DNA from 3 places in the Cryobacterium sp. W22_MBD10_FK3 genome. Region 2 is predicted to be linked to each of the others. Evidence: predicted binding sites of a transcription regulator. Region 2 holds the regulator's gene; each other region holds the start of a gene.
The links. The regulator LexA, encoded in region 2, represses DNA repair genes until DNA is damaged. The targets are predictions, from matches to a motif close to TCGAACANNTGTTCGA.
Positions count from the first base shown of each region.

Region 1: ACEN2M_RS10880 (DUF222 domain-containing protein) is a predicted target of LexA. The motif match lies at 1,233-1,248, and genes of this name have one in related genera.
Region 3: ACEN2M_RS03840 (DUF6504 family protein) is a predicted target of LexA. The motif match lies at 1,173-1,188, and genes of this name have one in related genera.

Region 1 is NZ_JBGQOH010000009.1:54,484-59,028, reverse strand. Features, by position in the region: gene ACEN2M_RS10880 (DUF222 domain-containing protein) at 1-1,213, opposite strand, end outside; gene ACEN2M_RS10875 (hypothetical protein) at 1,332-2,423, opposite strand; gene ACEN2M_RS10870 (S9 family peptidase) at 2,626-4,545, shown strand, end outside.
Region 2 is NZ_JBGQOH010000012.1:69,117-73,661, reverse strand. Features, by position in the region: gene hisH (imidazole glycerol phosphate synthase subunit HisH) at 1-453, opposite strand, end outside; gene hisB (imidazoleglycerol-phosphate dehydratase HisB) at 450-1,067, opposite strand; gene ACEN2M_RS12440 (histidinol-phosphate transaminase) at 1,077-2,162, opposite strand; gene ACEN2M_RS12435 (LysM peptidoglycan-binding domain-containing protein) at 2,298-2,699, opposite strand; gene lexA (transcriptional repressor LexA) at 3,003-3,704, shown strand; gene metE (5-methyltetrahydropteroyltriglutamate--homocysteine S-methyltransferase) at 3,779-4,545, opposite strand, start outside.
Region 3 is NZ_JBGQOH010000002.1:189,543-194,087, forward strand. Features, by position in the region: gene ppsA (phosphoenolpyruvate synthase) at 1-428, shown strand, start outside; gene ACEN2M_RS03835 (hypothetical protein) at 453-794, opposite strand; gene ACEN2M_RS03840 (DUF6504 family protein) at 872-1,153, opposite strand; gene ACEN2M_RS03845 (DUF4956 domain-containing protein) at 1,348-1,965, shown strand; gene ACEN2M_RS03850 (polyphosphate polymerase domain-containing protein) at 1,962-2,777, shown strand; gene ACEN2M_RS03855 (carbohydrate-binding domain-containing protein) at 2,832-4,545, shown strand, end outside.

The DNA of each region.
Region 1 (4,545 bases), on a different contig from region 2:
GGAACGTGTTGAACAGGTTCTGCATCACCCCTTTCAGCTCCGGCGTCACCCCGCCGCGCAGGGGGTGCAGGCCGTCTTTGCAGGGGCCGAACGAGAAGGTGGATTTCGCTTCGACGGTGGGTGCGTTCGGGGCGAGTCCGTCCGGGTTGAGCACGGCTTGCCAGCGCACCGCCAGTTTGCGGATCTCATCGGCCGGATAGGTGAACCCGTCCGACTCGCCCAGGCGACCGATCGGCCCGGTGAACCCGCCGGCCGGCCCGCGATCACCATCGGCGTCAGCGTCGGCGTCGGCGTCAGTGCCGGTGTCGCCGTCGGTGTCGCCGTCGCGATCGCCGGCAGTGTCGGCGTCGCCGTCGTCGTCCGACCCGGTGCCAGTCTCGCCGGGGCCGGGTGTGTGGCCGTAGACGGACCCCGTGGCCTGTTCCACGAGGTCGCGTTCGGCTTTCTGAACGTGGGCGGGGTCGGCGTCGAGGCGGCCGGTTGCCGTGTAGTCGGTCAGGCCGGCCACAATGGTCTCCGCCGCGTCGATGCCCAGTTCTCCGGAGCGCAACGCCGCAGCGACCACCGGGAACACCGGCTCGAACGCGGCACCGCCCAGCACCCGGGGCGTCACCTTCTCACCCAACGCCATCCGACGTTTCATCTCCGGCACCGACGCCAGCGTCAGCCGGGTCAGCAACACGTTCTGGTGCGGAGCGCCCATCCGCCAGGCCATCGACTCCCGGCCCAGCATCCGCCTAGACCGGTAACCGACCACCGTCGCAGTGCTCACCCGGGCCGCATCCACCGGCCGGCCCGCCCGCTCCACCATCTGCGTCAACGCGACCACCTCGGCGTCGCTGAGCCCATTCACATCAATGGACGCCATCACCGCCTGCACCATCGCCGCCGCGTCATCGAGCACCTTCAGCTTCTCGCCGAACGGCCCGGTATGCGCCCGCTGCACCGCGGGCAACTCGGACGGCTCCCGCCACGGCGGCCGCGGCTTACCCAGGGCGGGGCCGGACTGCGGCGAGCCCGCGGTGTCGGTGGTGCCGCCGAGACTGGCGGCATCGGGCGCGCCACCCGGCACGGCACCGGTCAGCGGATCGGTCAGCTCATCGACAGGCTCCGGTGCCGGGCCGGCGAGGCCGGTGTTCCAGTCATGCAGATTCGGACCGGCGGGAGGAGTTCCCGTCGGTGCGGTGGAGCCTGGAGCCAGCTCGTCGTCCATACCCCCATTCTCTCACGAATCGAACAAATATGTGAGAATAGGTCAAGTTTTCCACAGGTAAATTCGTAAGTTTTTCCTCCTCGGTATGGCGGGTCATTCGATAGCCTGACCAGCGCGCCTAGGTGGCGGCCGCGTAGCGGGCGTAGGACCTCACGGCGAGCGCCGTGGCGTCGGCGAGATCGGCGGGGCCAGTGGTCGTGACGGTAAGCCAGACGTCACCCGCCAGAAGGGTCACCTGGCAGTCCGCTCCGGCGCAGCCCGACAGGGCTGCGACTCCGGTTGCCGGCCAGCCGGCATCCGGCTCGCTGGACAGATCGACCTTCTGCAGCGCGATCGGGGAGTTCAGGGCGGCGAACTTCATCTTCTGCCACGCCTCCCCGGCGGCCGGCAGCACCGTCAGGTGCACCCGGTCCCAGCTCGCGCTCTGGTCCGACGCCCAGGAACAATCCACCAGACCGGCACGATAGGCCGGAACCTCGAACCTGAAGTTGCCGCTGCCGACCGGCGTGATGTCTCCGCCGCTCGCTCCGACCAGCCGCCCCTCGATGGTCAGGTCATGCGGGCTGAGCAAAGTGGCACAGTCCGCCCGCGGGGGCACCACCGCAACGGGCAACGTCACGCCGGCCACAGCATCGACCAGGGTGCCCGCATAGGCCAGGAACTCGGCTTCATCGGGCTCCGGCATGCCCACGGTGATCGACAGCCATGTTGTCGCTACCAGCACCTGGGCCCGGCAGCCATCCCATTCGCCGCCGCGGCAGGCGAAGAATGCGGCGTCACCGAGATCCACCGGCAGCATGGGATGGCCGTCGTTCGGATCGGGCTCGGTGAGAGCGAAATAGCTCGCACTGTCGGGCAGGACCGTCACCAGCACGGATGGCCCGGCATCCTCGCCTGCGGGCACCGCATAGCGGCAGGACTGCTGCCCGGATGCCTCAACCGCGGCAGCCGTCATGTCGATCGCCACCACCTCGCTGTTCGGCGCGTACCCGTCGGTCGACCGCTCGGCGTCGCCCAGCACCAGGTCGCCCTCCGGCACGCCCAGGATGCCGGCGACACCGGCTGCCGGCACCACGACAGCACAGTCCAGCCGCACGGTCTGTGCGGAGGGCTCGGCGACGACGGCGGCCGTGGACGTCGGCGTCGGCACTGTGGGCAGCAGGTCCTGCCCGCCCGTGCAGCCGGTCAACAGCACGAGCAGCGTTCCCACCGCCAGCACTCGACGTGGCCCGTGCCCCATCCGACTCCGTGTGTGCATACCCCTCGTGCCCCTCATCGACTCACCCACCCTGAGCTTCACCCTAGGCCTCGGCGCGCGCCCGCGACCGCCCCGGGCCACCCCCAAACCGGGTAGCTGCGCCGGCCCGGCCGTTACACGGGACACGGCCGGATCGGATGGCTACGCTGAAGACATGAACCTTCCTCCCGTCGCCGCCCAGAAGCCCACGCGGCGCATCCACCACAACGATGTCTACGTCGACAACTACGAGTGGCTGCGCGACAAGGATGCCCCGGAGGTCATCAAGCACCTCGAGGCCGAGAACGCCTACACGGATGCCCGCACCAGCCACCTGGAGCTGCTGCAGGAGCAGATCTTCGAGGAGATCAAGGACCGCACCCAGGAGACCGACCTCAGCGTGCCCGTGCGCCGCGGGCAGTGGTGGCACTACACGCGTTCCGTGGAGGGCCAGGAGTACGGCATCCACTGCCGCGCCCCGATCTCGGGCCCGGACGACTGGACTCCCCCGGTGATCGAACCCGCGACCGGCACCGGCACCGGCACCGCCGGCACCGATGCCGCCGCACCCGGTCTCCCCGGCGAGCAGGTGCTGCTCGACGACAACGCCGAGGCCGCCGACCACGACTTCTACTCCCTGGGCAGCTTCGATGTGAGCGACGACGGCACCCAGTTGCTCTACGCCGTCGACGTGGAGGGCGACGAACGCTACACGGTGCGGATTCGCACCATCGCCACCGGCGAGAACCTCGCCGACGAGATTCCCAACACCAGCGCCGGCGCGCTGTTCGACCCGAGCGGCCGCTACGTCTTCTACACGACTGTCGACGACGCCTGGCGTCCCGACACCGTCTGGCGCCACGAGGTCAACACTCCCGCCGCGTCGGACGTCTCGGTGTTCACCGAGCCAGACGAACGCTTCTGGGTGGGTGTCGGACGCTCCCGCAGCAACCGCTACCTCATGATCGAGGCCGGCTCCAGCGTCACCAGCGAGACCTTTTTGCTCGACGCGAACGACCCCACCGGCGAATTCACGGTGGTCTGGCCGCGCCGCGACAACGTGGAGTACGACGTGGAGCACGCCGTCATCGACGGCGAGGACCGCCTGCTGATCGTGCACAACCACAACGCCGTCAACTTCGAACTGGTCAGCGTGCCGGCCGGCGACCCGCAGAGCGAGGGCCGGGTGGTACTGGCGCACAACACGCGCATCCGCCTCGAGAGCGTCGACGCCTTCAGGGACTTCGTCGTGGTGGAATACCGCAAGGACGGGCTCACCCAGGTGGCCTACGCCACCAAGCGCGGCGGCGGGCTCACCGAGATCAACTTCGACGAGGAGCTCTACTCGGTGGGCACCGGCGGTAACCCGGAGTGGAACCAGCCCACCATCCGCCTGGGCTACACGAGCTTCGTGACCCCGTCGACGGTGTACGACTACGTGGTCGCGACCGGCGAGCTGCGCCTGCTCAAGCAGCAGCCGGTGCTCGGACACTACGACCCGACCCTGTTCGAGCAGCGCCGCGAGTGGGCCGTTGCCGCCGACGGCACCAAGGTGCCCCTCTCCATCGTCTACCGCAAAGACCTGGTGGCGCCGGGCACCCCGGCGCCGACCCTGCTCTACGGGTACGGCTCCTACGAGATCAGCATCGACCCGTCATTCAGCATCTCCAGGCTCAGCCTGCTCGACCGCGGCATGGTCTTCGCGGTCGCCCACGTGCGCGGCGGCGGCGAGCTCGGCCGGCTCTGGTACGAGAACGGCAAGACCCACCAGAAGCGCAACTCGTTCACGGACTTCATCGCCTGCGCCGAACACCTCATCGACTGCGGCTACAGCTCGGCAGACAAGCTGGTCGCCGAGGGCCGCAGCGCCGGCGGGCTGCTGATGGGCGCCGTCGCCAACCTGGCACCGGCCCTGTTCGCCGGCATCCTCGCCGGCGTGCCGTTCGTCGACCCGCTCACCTCCATCCTCGACCCGAGCCTGCCCCTCACCGTGATCGAGTGGGACGAGTGGGGCGACCCCCTGCACGACGCCGAGGTGTACCACTACATGAAGTCGTACTCGCCGCTGGAGAACGTGCACCAGACCCACTACCCG
Region 2 (4,545 bases):
GTCCTGGGCGGCGTAGGAGTGCACGAAGTAGAACCGTTCCTCCTCCAGCCCACGGAACAATACCGACTCGGCATCGGGAGTGACGGTGTTCCAGCCCATGTGCGGCAGCACTGGGGCCGGCAGGGCGGTGACGGTGCCCGGCCATTCGCCGAGGCCCTCGGTGTTGATGCCGCGCTCGACGCCGTGTTCGAACATGACCTGCATGCCCACGCAGATGCCCATCACCGCCCGCCCGCCGGAGAGGCGTTTGTCGATGATGTCGCCGCCGTGCGCGTCGCTCAACGCGGCCATGACGGCGCTGAACGATCCGACGCCGGGCACGAGGAGTCCGTCGGCTTCGAGCGCGAGCTTGCGGTCACCGGTGAGCGTGACGTCGGCCCCGGCCAGCTCGAGCGCCTTGACGGCCGAGTGCACATTGCCGGTGCCGTAGTCCAGAACGACAACCGAGGTCATAGGGCGCCCTTGGTGGAGGGGATGCCGGAAACCAGCGGGTCGTAGGCCTTGGCTTGGCGGAAGGCACGGGCGAAGGCCTTGAACTCGGCTTCCGCGATGTGGTGCGGGTCGCGGCCGCCCACGACGGTGACGTGCACGGTCAGTGCGGCATTGAAGGCGATGGCTTCGAAGACGTGCCGCACCATGGAACCGGTGAAGTGGCCGCCGATGAGGTGGAACTCGAATCCGGCGGGCTCGCCGGTGTGCACGAGGTAGGGCCGGCCGGAGATGTCCACGACGGCCTGCACGAGTGCCTCGTCCAGCGGCACCAGGGCGTCGCCGTAGCGGGAGATGCCGGACTTGTCACCCAGCGCCTGCTTGATGGCCAGGCCCAGCACGATGCCGATGTCTTCAACGGTGTGGTGCACGTCGATCTCGGTGTCGCCCTTGGCGTGCACGGTGAGGTCGGTCAGCGAGTGCTTCGCGAACGCCGTGAGCAGGTGGTCGTAGAACGGCACGCTGGTGTGGATGTCGCTCACCCCGGTGCCATCGAGGTCGATCGACAGGTCGATGCTCGATTCGCTTGTTTCGCGCTGCAGGTGGGCACGGCGAGGCGAGGGCGTGACGTTGCTCATGGCGTTAGTTTATTCGGCTATCGGAGCGAGCCGTGCGATGGCGGTCAGGAACGCGCTCGTCTCGGCCTCGGTGCCGGCCGAGACGCGCAGGTGGCCGGGGATTCCGACGTCGCGGATCAGGATGCCGTCGGCCAGGAGGGCCTCGAAGGTGGCGTGCGGGTCGGCGACCCCGCCGAAGAGCACGAAGTTGCTGCCGCTCCGCAGCGGCCGGTAGCCCAGCCCGGTGAGCTCACGCACCAGACGGTCACGTTGCACCCGGATGTCGTCGACCATGGCGAGCATCTCCCCGGTGTGGGCGAGCGCAGCGACGGCGGCGGCCTGGGTGAGCGCGGACAGGTGGTACGGCAGACGCACCAGGCGCAGGGCATCAGTCACCGCCGGGTCGGCGGCCAGGTAGCCGAGCCGCACACCGGCGAACGCGAAGGCCTTGCTCATGGTGCGCGACACCAGCAGCCGCTCCCGGCCGGGCAGCAGAGTGAGGGCGCTCTCGGTGCCGTCGGGGGCGAACTCGGCGTAGGCCTCGTCGACGACGACGATGCCCGGGGTGGCGTCGTAGACGGCGGCGATGGTTTCCAGCGACAACGGCGTGCCGGTGGGGTTGTTCGGCGAGCAGAGGAAGACGATGTCTGGCGAGGTCTCCCGCACCCAGCGGGCGGCGGTCGCCGGGGTGAGTTCGTAGGCGGCGTCCCGGCCGCCCGGGATCCACCGGGTATCGGTGCCGGAGGCGAGGATCGAGTACATCGAGTAGGTTGGCGCGAAGCCGAGCAGGGAACGCCCCGGCCCGCCGAAGGCCTGCAGCACCTGCTGCAGCACCTCGTTGGAACCGTTGGCCGCCCAGATGTTGTCGCGGGTGAGGCCGTGACCGAGGTAGCCGGCGAGGTCGTCACGCAGTTGGGTGAACTCGCGGTCCGGGTACCGGTTGACGGTGAGGATGGCCGTGGCCAGCGCCGCCGCGATGTCGGCAGCGACAGCGGGCGGAATCGGGTGGGTGTTCTCGTTGACGTTCAGCGCCACCGGCACGTGCAACTGGGGGGCGCCGTAGGGGATGTGTCCGCGGAGGTTGTCACGCAGGGGCAGGTCGTCGAGGCTGGTCACCCGAACAAGCTTAGTTGCGCCGCGAGCCGCCCCGATCTGGGCCGAATCCCGGCTGCCGGCTCAGTAGCCGGCAGATCAGCAGTCGGCAGGTCAGTAGTCGGCAGGTCAGTAGTCGGCAGGTCAGTAGTCGGCAGGTCAGTAGTTGGCAGGGAGGGCGAGGCGCTGGCCGGGCTGCACTGCCTCGGACGGCAGCTGGTTGAGGTTGACGATGTCGGCGATCACGTCGCGCGGGTCCTGCGCGGGGGCGATCGACTCGGCCAGCTGCCACAGCGACTGGCCCGCCTCGATGGTGACGTATTCGAACGCGACGGCGCCGACACCGGCGGTGCCCTCCGCGGCGGCCATGCCGCCGTTGATGGCGATGCCGATGGCGCCAAGCACCAGGGGCACCGCGGCGAGGGTCGTGAACACGGCGCGCCCGCGGCGGGTCAGGCGCAGGTGCGTGGTCGGTGGGATGCCGGCGGTACCGGTGGAAGGGGTGCGGGTGGCCGTGGCGCGGGTGATCGAGCCGGGCTGCACTGCGTATGCTGCGCTCATGTCAAACCTCCTGGTAACGCATCTGGCCCTCGGCCGGGAGGGCCAGATGCGAATCTATGTTCCGAATATATCTTCGAGTGTTCGAACAATCAACCCTGTTTCCGGATATTATGGAGAGATATTCCGCAACACACTCGAATGCGTGTCTACGAATCGCTGCTCAGTGGCTACAGTTTCGATCGGGTAGCTGTACTCAAACAGACACCTCCGACATTGCCGCCGGCGGGCTTCCCGCAGCCGGCCAGTGACACCTTCAACCAGCACCAGCACCAGCCCCGACCGACTAACCAGAGGAGCGACAACGTGGCACAACAGAGCACACCTCGGGACAAGGGCGGCACGCGACGCCGCAAGAGCCTGAGCGACAAACAGCGCGCGGTGATGGACGTCATCCAGCGTTCGGTCCGCGACCGCGGCTACCCGCCGAGCATGCGCGAGATCGGTGATGCCGTCGGCCTGTCCTCACTGTCGAGCGTGACCCACCAGCTGCACCAGCTCGAGCTGAGCGGTTACCTGCGTCGTGACCCGCACCGCCCCCGCGCGCTCGAGGTGCTCATCGAGCTGCCCCAGTCCGGTGACGACGTCACCCCCGGCGCCGCAGACGACTACCAGTCCGGCATTCAGGTGGGTGACGCGGCGATGGTGCCGCTCGTCGGCCGTATCGCCGCCGGTATCCCGATCATGGCCGACCAGCAGATCGATGAGATCTTCCCGCTCCCCCGCCAGCTGGTGGGCAAGGGCGAGCTGTTCATGCTCAAGGTGGTCGGTGAGTCGATGATCGACGCCGCCATCTGCGACGGCGACTGGGTGGTCATCCGTCAGCAGAAGACAGCTGAAAACGGCGAGATCGTGGCAGCGATGCTCGACGGTGAAGCCACGGTCAAGGTGCTGCGGCAGCGCGACGGCCACACCTGGCTGCTCCCCCGCAACACCAACTTCGAGCCGATTCTGGGCGACTACGCCGAGGTCCTCGGCAAGGTCGTCGCGGTGCTGCGCTCGGTCTGATCCCCGCCCGGTTCCACACACGGAACAGGCCCGGTCCCCCAAGGGACCGGGCCTGTTCTGCGTCAGCTGTCGGTTCAGACCAGTGCGGCCCGAACGGCGCGGGTGGCGTCTACGATGTTGCGCAGCGAGTCGACGGTCTCGGCATAACCACGGGTTTTGAGGCCGCAGTCCGGGTTCACCCAGATCTGGCGGGCCGGGATGGATTCGAGTGCCCGCTCGAGCAGCTCGGTGACCTCGGCGACACCGGGCACGCGCGGTGAGTGGATGTCGTAGACGCCCGGCCCGATGCCGTGGTCGAACCCGCTGGTCTGCAGGTCGGCGACGACCTCCATCTTCGACCTGGCGGCCTCGATGCTGGTCACGTCGGCGTCGAGGTTGCGGATGGCGTCGATCACCACCCCGAATTCGGAGTAGCAGAGGTGGGTGTGGATCTGCGTCTGGTCCGCGACGCCCGCCGTGGCGAGCCTGAACGAGCCGACCGACCAGTCGAGGTAGTCGGCGTGGTCCTTCTTCTTCAGCGGCAGCAGTTCCCGCAGCGCGGGCTCGTCGACCTGCACGACCTGGATGCCTGCGGCTTCCAGGTCGCCGATCTCATCGCGGAGGGCGAGCGCCACCTGGCGGGCGGTCTCCCCCAGCGGCTGGTCGTCACGCACGAACGACCAGGCCAGGATGGTGACCGGCCCGGTGAGCATGCCCTTGACCGGCTTCTCGGTCAGGCTCTGGGTGTAGCTGGACCATTCCACGGTGATGGGCGCCGGCCTGGACACGTCGCCCCAGAGGATGGACGGTCGGGTACACCGGCTGCCGTAGGACTGCACCCAACCGTTTTCGGTCACCGTGA
Region 3 (4,545 bases), on a different contig from region 2:
TGGTGCGTGGCCGGAACGGGCTGCAGGTGTACATGATGTGCGAGATCCCCGCCAATGTGGTGCTGGCCGAGCAGTTCGCCACCCGGTTCGACGGCTTCTCGATCGGCTCCAACGACCTGACCCAGCTGGTGCTCGGCGTCGATCGGGACTCCGGCGACCTGGCGGCGCTCTTCGACGAACGCAACGAGGCGGTGACCCGCATGATCAGCGAGGCCATCGACAAGGCGCACGCGGCCGGAATCAAGATCGGCATCTGCGGCCAGGGGCCGAGCAATTACCCCGACTTCGCCGAATTCCTGGTGGGCGAGGGTATCGACTCGATCTCGCTGAATCCGGATTCGTTCCTGAAGACCGTGCACCGAATCAAGGCTGCGGAAGTGGCACACGCGACCGGCGCGTGGCCCGTGGCCTCCAGGGTGACGACGTAAAGCCTCCGCGCCCTGCTCGGCGCTCTACTCGGTGTCGCCGTCCAGGCGCAGGTCGGTGTTGCTCAGCAGATCCGCGCCGTCGAGCACGGCCCGTTCGTAGTCGGCCTCTGCCGCGTCGGCGATCTGGCTGGCGGCGGCCACACGTTCGCTGATGCGGTGTTCGACGGCCTCGGCCAGCGCCACCTCCTCGGGGGCGGCATTGGCCAGCAGGTCTTCGAGAATCTCCGGATCCCGATGCATGGCCTCGAGCGCGGACACCTCGGCGCGGGCCACCGCCGCCCGGCTGCGCAGGAACGTGATCCGCGTCGCCCACCGGGTGTCTTGCTCCCGGCCGGGTTGCTTGTTTTCGTTGGTGTTCTCGCTCACGATGCCTCCCTTGTCGGTGGCAGCGTAGCGCCGCATCCGGCCGCACGAAATGCACGGCGCGGGCGGCACGCGGGCATTCAGTCGTAGGCCCGCAACAGCTGCCAGCGGCCGCCGCCGTCGTCGTGCTGGATGTCGAACACCAGCGAGGTGCCGTCATCGGCGGTGCCCTGACATCGCCAGGCGGCGACCGGCTTGGGCAGGTGGGTGAGGAAGTACGCCAGCTCGTCTGGCAGCGACACCGATGCCGTCAACGGCGTGGGGGTGTCGGTCACCCTGAACCGGCGGGCGCGCCAGACCAGCCGCACCGGAGAACCCTCCGGCGATACCCAGACCGCGACGGTTTCGTTAATCAGACTCATGGCACATCACCTCGACCTATAGAACATATGTTCGAAGTTTACTCCTGTCGGTCTGACAATGCGAGATGGGGGCACATCCACGGGGCGACTCCCACAGTCTCACCTGCGGCTCATAACTCGCGCATAGCCGGCTCATAGGCCAGGCGGGCTAGATGGACATCGTTGCGTTACCGATTGTTCATTTGGAGGACACCATGCTGCAGGCCGCGATCATCCTGATCGATCTGCTCTTCATCAGCCTGCTCACGTTCGGGCTGTATTTTCCGCGTCACCGGCGCCGTGACCTTGTTGTCGCGTACCTGGTTGTCAACGTCGGCGTGCTCGCCGTCGCCCAGGTGCTCGCATCGAGCACCGTCGGCGTCGGCCTCGGCCTCGGTTTGTTCGGCGTGCTGTCGATCATCCGGCTGCGCTCGAGTGAGATCGAGCAGCACGAGGTGGCCTACTACTTCGCCGCCCTCGCTATGGGCCTGCTCGCCGGGCTGAGCGCCGAACCCACGGTCCTCACCGTGCTGCTGATGGCCCTGATCCTCGCCGTGGTCTATTTCGGCGACAACCCCCGGCTGTTCCGCCGCTACCGGCAGCAGACCGTGGTGCTGGATGCCGCGTTCGCCGACGAGTCCGCCCTGATCGCGCACCTGGAAGGCCTGCTCGGCGGCAGGGTGCACGGTGTGCGTGTGCAGAGCCTCGACCTGGTGAACGACACCACCCTCGTGGACGTGCGGTACCAGACGGGGCCGGCGCGCTCCGCGGCGCCGCTGCCGGACGCGGCCCGCACGACGGGCGCCGTTGTGCTGGCGGAGTCCAACCGATGAGCGCCGCAGCGCTGTCGGGGGCGCGCGTGCTCGACGTGCCGCTCACCGGCCTGCACACCATCGGCCTGGCCGAGCTCACCGAACGAGCGAGCCTGCTCACCCGCATCGACCGCAAGTACGTGCTGCCCCGCGCCAGGCTGGATGCCGTACTGGGCGACCTGGCTCCCGACGTGCGGGTGCTCGACATCGACGGGGTGCGCTCCAGCGCCTACGAGTCGGTCTACTTCGACACCCCCGAGCTCACCAGCTTCCTGATGGCGGCCCATCCACGCCGACGCCGGTTCAAGATCCGCACCCGCACCTATGTCGACTCCGCCCAGAGCTACCTCGAGGTGAAAACCAGGGGCGGTCGCGGCGTCACGGTGAAGGACCGGCTGTCGTATGCGATCGCCGACAGGGCCACGCTCACCGCCGAGGGTCGTCGGTACGCCGACCACGTGCTCGATGCGGCCGACATCGCGGGCATCCGGGGCCGGCACCTCGAGCCGACCCTGATGACCAGGTACCTCCGCACCACCCTGTTCATCCCGGAGTCCAGCAGCCGGGCCACCATCGACACCGGCCTGTCCTGGGCAACCCTGGCCGACCACAGCGGAGCCAGGCCGGCCGCCCTGGAGCGCCGGCTGGACCGGCCGAACCTGGCGATCGTGGAAACGAAGTCGGGGTCGCGGGCATCCGCCGTCGACCGGATTCTCTGGGCGCACGGCCACCGCCCGGCCACCATCTCGAAGTACGGCACCGGTATGGCTGCCCTGGGCAGTGACCTGCCCGACAACAAGTGGGCGCCCGTGTTGCGCCGCTACTTCCGCTAGGCGCCCGCGCCGCCGCCCCATTGTGACTGACACCCCATCGATTGTGAGTACCCCATGAAAAATCCCCTGACCAACTCCGATTCGCCGGGTGGCACGCACCGCCTCGACATGCGGGCCTGCACCTACAGGGTGCTGCCGTTCCTCGTCACCGCTGCCCTCCTGACCGGCTGCACCGCCGTGGCCGCCGGCACCGGCGGCACGGCAACCACCGGGTCGACAAGCACCGCGGCGGTCGCCGTCGACGAGTCGACCACGGCCGCCGAGGTTCTGGCCGCCAACCAGGAGACCCACGACGACGCCGACGACGACGAGTGGGACGACGCCGACGTGGTTCCGGTCGCCCTGAACGGCGACAGCGGCTCAGTCGACAACACCGCGGCGGACAGCGATGCCGTCTCCATCGCCGGCAGCACCGTGACGATCACCGCGGCCGGCACCTACGAACTGAGCGGCACCCTCGATGACGGCCAGATCGTCGTCGCCTCCTCCGGTGAGGGCACCGTGCGACTGATCCTGAACGGTGCCGAGGTCACCAACTCCGCCGGGGCCGCCCTCGTGGTGACCGAGGCCGACGAGGCGATGATCGTACTCGCCGACGGATCCACGAACTCCCTGGCCGACACCGACGGCTATGCCGAGGACGACGACGCCAACGCCAACGCCGCGCTCTACAGTGCGGCCGACCTCACCATCACCGGCACCGGCGCGCTCGACGTGACCGGTAACGGCAACGACGGCATCACCAGCGCCGACGGCCTGGTCATCAACTCGGGCACCCTGACGGTGACCGCCGCCGATGACGGCATCCGCGGCAAGGACTACCTGGTGGTCGACGGCGGCGCCCTCACGGTGACGGCCGGCGGCGACGGCCTCAAGTCTGACAACGAGGAGGACGTCACCCGCGGGTACATCTCGCTCGCCGGCGGCACCGTCGACGTGAACGCGGCCGGCGACGGCATGCAGGCCTTCACCGACGTCGTGCTCTCCGGGGCCGAGGTCACGGTCGAGTCCGGCGGCGGTCACACGGCCACCGTGGCCGAGGACGTCTCCGCGAAGGGCGTGAAGTCGGGGGTGGTGACCGTCGTCGACGGCGGCGCCCTCACCGTCGACGCGGCGGATGACGCGCTGCACTCCGACGGAACCGTGCGGGTGGCCTCCGGAGACGTGACCCTCGCGGCCGGTGACGACGGTGTGCACGCCGACTCCGCGCTGGGCATCTCCGGCGGAACGACCACGGTGACGACCTCGACCGAGGGCCTCGAAAGCACGGCCATCAGTATCGACGGCGGCACCGTGTCGGTCACCGCCAGCGATGACGGCCTGAACGCCTCCAATGGCAGCACCGGCACCGAGACGGCGGGTGCCGCCGAGGGCCCCGCCCAGGGTGGCGGCATGGACTCCGACGGCGGGGAGACCATCACCATCACCGGCGGCACCACCGTGATCGACGCCGACGGTGACGGCTTCGACTCCAACGGGTCTGCGTCGATGAGCGGCGGCATCCTGGTGGTGAACGGGCCGACCGACAGCGGCAACGGCGCGCTCGACGTGAACGGCACCTTCACCGTCACCGGGGGAACGCTGCTGGCGGCCGGCAGCGCCGGGATGGCCGTGTCGCCAGAGGCCGGGTCTGCGCAGACCTTCGTGGCCATCGCCCTGGACTCCGCACAGGCGGGCGGCAGCACCGTGCAGCTGGTGAACAGCGCCGGCGACGTGGTGATGGCCTTCGAATCGGTCAAGGACTTCCAGTCCGTGGTGTTCTCCTCCG